2 regions of the Streptomyces sp. NPDC006487 genome follow, and region 1 is predicted to be linked to the other one. Evidence: riboswitches for the same ligand, from Rfam matches in the RefSeq annotation. Region 1 holds a riboswitch; the other holds the start of a gene.
What was found. Region 1 has a riboswitch for ZMP and ZTP ahead of glyA (serine hydroxymethyltransferase). Riboswitches for the same ligand answer to the same signal wherever they lie in the genome.
Positions count from the first base shown of each region.

Region 2: it holds a riboswitch for ZMP and ZTP, as region 1 does, so the genes downstream of both, ACFYM0_RS06605 (bifunctional 5,10-methylenetetrahydrofolate dehydrogenase/5,10-methenyltetrahydrofolate cyclohydrolase) here and glyA (serine hydroxymethyltransferase) in region 1, are expected to answer to the same signal.

Region 1 is NZ_JBIAHN010000011.1:99,342-102,736, forward strand. It holds gene glyA (serine hydroxymethyltransferase) at 248-1,531, opposite strand; ZMP/ZTP riboswitch at 1,567-1,657, opposite strand; gene rocD (ornithine--oxo-acid transaminase) at 1,767-2,972, shown strand; gene ACFYM0_RS20345 (glutathionylspermidine synthase family protein) at 2,993-3,395, opposite strand, start outside.
Region 2 is NZ_JBIAHN010000003.1:312,688-316,082, reverse strand. It holds gene ACFYM0_RS06615 (RNA polymerase sigma factor) at 1-611, opposite strand, end outside; gene ACFYM0_RS06610 (methyltransferase domain-containing protein) at 825-1,586, opposite strand; ZMP/ZTP riboswitch at 1,677-1,777, shown strand; gene ACFYM0_RS06605 (bifunctional 5,10-methylenetetrahydrofolate dehydrogenase/5,10-methenyltetrahydrofolate cyclohydrolase) at 1,806-2,723, shown strand; gene ACFYM0_RS06600 (peptide MFS transporter) at 2,859-3,395, shown strand, end outside.

The DNA of each region.
Region 1 (3,395 bases):
CTGTCGGGGCTGGATGTGCCGGGCGCCATCGTGCCCGTACCGCGCCGTTGCACGGGGGCCAGCCCCCGGACCCCCGCTCCTCAAACGCCGGAGGGGCTGGATTTTGCCTGGCCGGAGCTGGATTGCCCGCAGGGCAATTCCAGCCTCGCCGGCGTTTGAGGCGCGGGGTCCGGGGCGGAGCCCCGGGGAACGGTGGAAGGGCGGGTAGGGGACGGCCCCGCAGGGACCGGCCCCCACCCGGGGGGGGTCAGGCGACGGGGAGGCCCGGGGCCGGGAAGGCGGCCATGAGGTCGGCGACCTCGGCGCGGATGGCGCCCAGGGCCGGCTCGTCACCCTTCGCCGCAGCGGCGACCGCACGCTCGATCCAGTCGGCGACCACCGGCATGTGCTCCGCGCGAAGCCCCCGCGAGGTCAGCGACGGCGTGCCGATCCGGATCCCCGACGGGTCGAACGGCTTGCGCGGGTCGAACGGCACCGTGTTGTAGTTCACGACGATCCCGGCCCGGTCCAGCGCCTTCGCCGCGATCTTGCCGGACACCGACTTCCCGGTGAGGTCGATCAGGATCAGGTGGTTGTCCGTACCGCCGGAGACGAGGTCGAATCCCCGCTCCAGCAGCGCCGCGGCCAGCGCCTTCGCGTTGGCCACGACCGCGTGCGCGTACGACACGAACGAAGGCTGCGCCGCCTCGTGGAGGGCCACGGCGATGCCGGCCGTCGTCTGGTTGTGCGGGCCGCCCTGGAGGCCCGGGAAGACCGCCTTGTCGATGGCCTTCGCGTGCTCCTCGCGGCACATCAGCATCGCGCCGCGCGGGCCGCGCAGGGTCTTGTGCGTGGTCGTGGAGATCACGTCCACGTGACCCGCCGGGGAGGGGTGCGCCCCGCCCGCGATCAGGCCGGCGATGTGCGCCACGTCGGCGACCAGGACCGAGCCCGCCTCCTTCGCGATCGACGCGAACGCCTCGAAGTCGATCGTGCGCGGGAGCGCCGTGCCGCCGCAGAAGATCAGCTTGGGCCGCTCCGCCAGCGCGAGGTCCCGTACGGCGTCGTAGTCGATGAGCCCGGTCTCGGCCTGGACCCCGTACTGCACGCCGCGGAACCAGGAGCCCGTCGCCGAGACCCCCCAGCCGTGCGTCAGGTGCCCGCCCATCGGCAGCGCCATGCCCATCACCGTGTCGCCGGGCTCGGCGAAGGCCAGGTAGACCGCGAGGTTGGCGGGCGAGCCGGAGTAGGGCTGCACGTTGGCGTGGTCGACGCCGAAGAGGCCCTTCGCCCGCTCCACGGCCAGCGCCTCGATGCGGTCGATGTTCTGCTGGCCCTCGTAGTAGCGGCGGCCCGGGTAGCCCTCGCTGTACTTGTTCTGCAGCACGGTGCCGGAGGCCTCCAGCACGGCCGCGGACACGTAGTTCTCGCTCGGGATCAGGCGCAGGGTCTCCGCCTGGAGGGTTTCCTCGGCGGCGACGAAGGACGCCAGCTCGGGGTCGGTCGCGAGCAGGGCGGGGTGGCGGTACGGGGGGTGGTGGTTCGCGCTCATGGCGGCTCCTCCGGGGTCGATGTCAGGTCTCGTCCCCGCGAGGCCCAGGCGAGCGGCCCTGTATGCGGTCGTGCGCGCACGGCTCCCCCGGAGTTGGTTCTCCGTGCGCCAGTCGCCGTGCGTGTCCGACACCTTAGCGGGCACGCCGCAAGAAAGGTTTCTCCGTCCGGCATTCGAGCGAGGATGGAAGGTGACGCCACCCTCGTCACCGGCTTGACGGACGATCGGAGACCCCGTGTCGACAACTGCTGATGCCATCCGCTCCGCCGACGCGCACAGCGCGCACAACTACCACCCCCTGCCCGTCGTCGTCGCCACCGCGGAGGGCGCGTGGATGACCGACGTGGAGGGCCGCCGCTACCTCGACATGCTCGCGGGCTACTCCGCCCTGAACTTCGGCCACGGCAACCGCCGCCTGCTCGACGCCGCCCGCGCCCAGCTGGAGCGGGTCACCCTGACCTCCCGCGCCTTCCACCACGACCGCTTCGCGGACTTCTGTACCGAGCTCGCGGCACTGTGCGGCAAGGAGGCGGTGCTGCCCATGAACACGGGCGCGGAGGCCGTGGAGACGGCGGTGAAGACCGCCCGCAAGTGGGGGTACGAGGTCAAGGGCGTACCGGACGGGCACGCCAAGATCGTGGTGGCCGCCGACAACTTCCACGGCCGGACGACGACCATCGTGTCGTTCTCCACCGACCACGAGGCCCGCGACCACTTCGGCCCGTACACCCCCGGCTTCGAGATCGTCCCGTACGGGGACCTCACCGCGCTCGCCTCCGCCGTCACCTCGAACACCGTCGCCGTGCTCCTGGAGCCGATCCAGGGCGAGGCCGGCGTACTCGTGCCGCCGGCCGGATACCTGCGGGGCGTACGGGAACTGACGCGCGAGCGGAACGTCCTGTTCATGGCCGACGAGATCCAGTCGGGCCTGGGCCGCACCGGCAGGACCTTCGCGTGCGAGCACGAGGACGTGGTCCCGGACGTGTACATCCTCGGCAAGGCGCTGGGCGGCGGGGTCGTGCCCGTGTCGGCGGTGGTGGCCGACCGCGACGTGCTCGGCGTGTTCAGGCCGGGCGAGCACGGCTCCACCTTCGGCGGCAACCCGCTGGCCTGCGCCGTCGCCCTGGAGGTCATCGCGATGCTCCGCACCGGCGAGTACCAGCAGCGCGCCACCGAGCTCGGCGACCACCTGCACCGGGAGCTGAACCTGCTGGTCGGCGGCGGTGCGGTGACCGCCGTACGGGGCCGCGGGCTGTGGGCGGGCGTGGACATCGACCCGTCGCGCGGCACCGGCCGGGAGATCTCCGAGAAGCTGATGGAGCTCGGCGTGCTGGTCAAGGACACCCACGGCTCGACCATCCGGATCGCGCCGCCGCTGGTGATCTCCAAGGAGGACCTGGACTGGGGGCTTGACCAGCTCAGGTCGGTCCTCGGCGCCTGACGGCCCCTGCCCGACGGCCGCTAGAGGATGACGTGGGGCAGGAAGCGGGCGTACTCGTCCGTGACCGGCCCCGCCGATTCCCGGATGCCGAGGCCCGCCGACTCGTCCTCGACGACCCACGCGCCGAGCACCACCCGGTTGCCGTCGAAGTCGGGCAGCGGGGCGAGGCCCTGGAAGACGTACGTCTCGTCCTCCTCCGGTGCGAACGGCTCGCCGCCGACCGGGTGCAGGGTGACGCCCGCGCCCTCGCGGCCCAGCAGCGGCTTCGCCGCGTAGCCGGTGGTGGTGGCGAGCTCGCGCGGGCCGTCCAGGTAGGCGGGCAGCAGGTTCGGGTGCTCCGGGAAGAGCTCCCACAGGACCGCCAGCAGCGCCTTGTTGGAAAGCAGCATCTTCCACAGCGGCTCTATCCAGGCGGTGGTGCCG
Region 2 (3,395 bases), on a different contig from region 1:
ACGAAGCCGGCGCTGCCGCCCGTCTTGGGCGTCTCCTTCTCGTCGCCCTCGTCCAGGTCCTCGGCTGCCCAGTCCTCGCCCTCGGCCACGGGGGCGTCGCCCTCGTCGCCGTCCTTGGCGGTCTTCTTCGTGGCGGCCGTCTTCTTCACGGCGGTCTTCTTGACGGCGGTCTTCTTGACCGTCCGCTTCTTGGGCGCGGCGGCGGCCTCGGCCGCCACCTCCTCCTCGGTCCCGGAGGCCGACGGGTCGGATATCGCCGCGGCGGGGGTGGTGGCAGCCGTTTTGCGCGCACCGATGAGGCGCGGCGGGGCGGCGGCCTTCTTGGCGACGGTGCGCGCCGGAGCGGCGGCCGCCTTGCGCGCCTTCTTGGCGGGAGCCTTCGTGGCGGGGGCGGCGCTGACGTGCAGCGCGACGCCCTCTTCGTCCAGGACCTGGTTCAGGCTGCGCAGGACCCGCTTCCACTGGTCCACCGGGATGCGGCCGGCCTCGAAGGCCTGGCGCACGTCATCACCGTTGATGTGACCCTGCTCGCGGCCACGCTCGACAAGCGCGACCAGGGCCTCGGATTCGGCGATCTCCGTGGGGAACGTACGGGACGGGCTGAGCGACACAAGGAGCCTCTCGTTGCGAACAGATAAGGGGTGGCGGGACATCATCGCGCGAACTCGGGAAACAGACCCGAGGGGGGTCTGTATTCCGGGCCGCACGAGGACACCTGTCGGTTCATCGCATGCCCGAGTAGATTCGTTACGCGCTGAATTGAGTGACCTGCGCCACGCTGCGACCGGGGAGCCGGTCGCGGGTGGTCGCGTCCGCCCGTTTTGTCAGCCCGTTTTGCGGGCCTCGATGAGAAAACGGGCGGTGTGTGCGACGAACGGGCCTTCGCGCTCGATCTGTTCGTGCAGCTCGCGCAACCGGGCCCGATGCTGCCCGACCGTGAAGCCCGGCACCATCCAGATCACCTTCCGTAGAAAGTAGATCACGGCTCCGATGTCGTGGAACTCCGTCCGCAGCCGCTCGGAGCGCAGATCGACCACCTCCAGTCCCGCCTTCGTGGCCTCGGCGACCGCGTCGTCGGGGTGCCGGGCCCGCCGGACCTCCTCCGGCTGCGCTCCCAGGAAGTACTCCACGAGCTCGAAAACGCTCGCCGGGCCGACCTGCTGGGAGAGGTACGTGCCACCGGGCTTCAGCACCCGCGCGATCTCCTCCCACCAGATCGTGACCGGATGCCTGCTGGCGACGAACTCGAAGGCTCCGTCGCCGAACGGCAGCGGCGGTTCGTCGGAGTCGGCGACCACGACCGCGCCGAGCGGGTGCAGCAGCCTTGTCGCCTTGTCGACGTTGGGCGGCCACGATTCGGTGGCCACCGTCAGCCGGGGCAGGGGCCCGGCTCCGGCGAGCACCTCTCCGCCGCCGGTCTGGATGTCCAGGGCGGAGCCGACCTGCGCCAGGCGCCGCGCCAGGATTCCCTGATACCCCCAGGAGGGGCGCTGCTCGGTGGCGCGGCCGTCGAGCCAGGAGAAGTCCCAGCCGTCCACGGAAACGGATTCCGCTTCCGCGACGAGATGGTCGAAAGTGCGCGTCATGTCTCGATCGTCCCAGGTCCGGCGCCGGTCATCCACCGGATTGCCGGGCCGGGGGCCACGCCGGACATCCCGGGAGGTCGCCTACACTGGGCGGCGGGCCGTGACTGGCGTTCGGGTGGATCACCACCGGGGAGCGGCCCGGCGTACACCCGCATCCCGTACGCCGACTGCCGCGCGCCTGGGCGAACCGCGATCCCGCAGCGACGCTCAGGAGCCCCGATGACCACTCAGACGACCGCCCAGACCGTTTCCGCCACCCCGGACGTTCCCGCCGCCGGGACCGCCCGGCTGATGGACGGCACCGCCCTCGCCCGCCGCATTTCGGAGCGGACCGCCGAGTACGCCGCGAAGATCACCGAGCGCACCGGAACCGCGCCCTGTCTGGCCACCGTGCTCGTGGGCGAGGACCCCGCGTCGGTCACCTACGTCCGCATGAAGCAGAACCGTTGCGCCAAGGCCGGGATCACCTCGCGCCACGTGGAGCTGCCGGCCGGGACGACCACCGAGGAGCTCGTCGCCACCCTGACCGCGCTCTCGGAGGACCCGGAGATCAGCGGCATCCTGCTCCAGCACCCCGTCCCGCACCACATCGACGAGCGCGCCGCCTTCGAGGCCATCGCCCCGGGCAAGGACGTCGACGGGGTCACCATGCACTCCTTCGCCGCCATGGGCTTCGGACTGCCGGGCTTCGTCTCCTGCACCCCCGGCGGCATCATGCGCCTGCTGGAGGCCTACGACGTGGACCTGACCGGCAAGCACGCCGTGGTCGTCGGCCGCAGCGCGATCCTGGGCAAGCCCGCCGGGATGCTGCTGCTGGAGCAGAACGCCACCGTCACCTACTGCCACTCGCGCACCGTGGACCTGTCGTCCATCGTCCGGCAGGCGGACGTGCTGGTCGCCGCCGTCGGCAAGGCCGAGTTCATCCGCGGCGAGGACATCAAGCCGGGCGCCGTGGTCCTGGACGCCGGCTACAACGAGGGGAACGTCGGCGACGTCCACTTCGAGTCCGCCGCCGCACGCGCCTCGCTGATCACCCCGGTACCGGGCGGCGTGGGCCCGATGACCATCGCCGTACTGCTGGAGCAGACCGTCCAGGCCGCCGCCGCGCAGGCCGGCCTGGCCCTCGCGGACCTCTGACCCGGTCCGCACCCCCCGACGCGGACGAACGCCCCGGGCCCTTCGGTCCGGGGCGTTCCGTTTCCTCCGGTAACAGGCCGAAAGACCGATCCCGGTCCGGCGCGACAGGGCTCCAATGAATATGTGAAGCCTTCGATGGATATGCAGAAGCCCCCGGCGTCGGACGCAGCACCGGACGCGGCGGCGGTGGGCGGGAAGCGCCACCCGCGCGGGCTCGCCACCCTCGTCCTCGCCGAGCTGTGGGAGCGTTTCAGCCTCTACGGCATGGTCGCCATCCTCGTGCACTTCCTCGCCGCCTCCCGCGGCCACGGGGGCATGGGACTCCACGAGGGCACCGCGGAGGCGGTGGAGGGCGTCTACATGGCCATGATCTCGCTGCTGGCGCTGCCCGGCGGCTGGATCGCCGACCGCTTCCTCGGCGCCCGGCGGGCGGTCCTGTGGGGCGGCGTGGTCATCATGGCCGGTCACGTCCTGATGGCCGTCCCGAACCCGGTCTTCGTCTGGCCCGGTCTGGTCCTCATCGTCATCGGCACCGGCCTGCTCAAGCCGAACATCTCCGCGCTGGTCGGCCGGCTGTACGCCGCCGACGACGACCAGCGGCGCGACGCCGGCTACTCGATCTTCTACATGGGCATCAACCTGGGCGCCGTGATCGCCCCGCTCGTCGTCGGC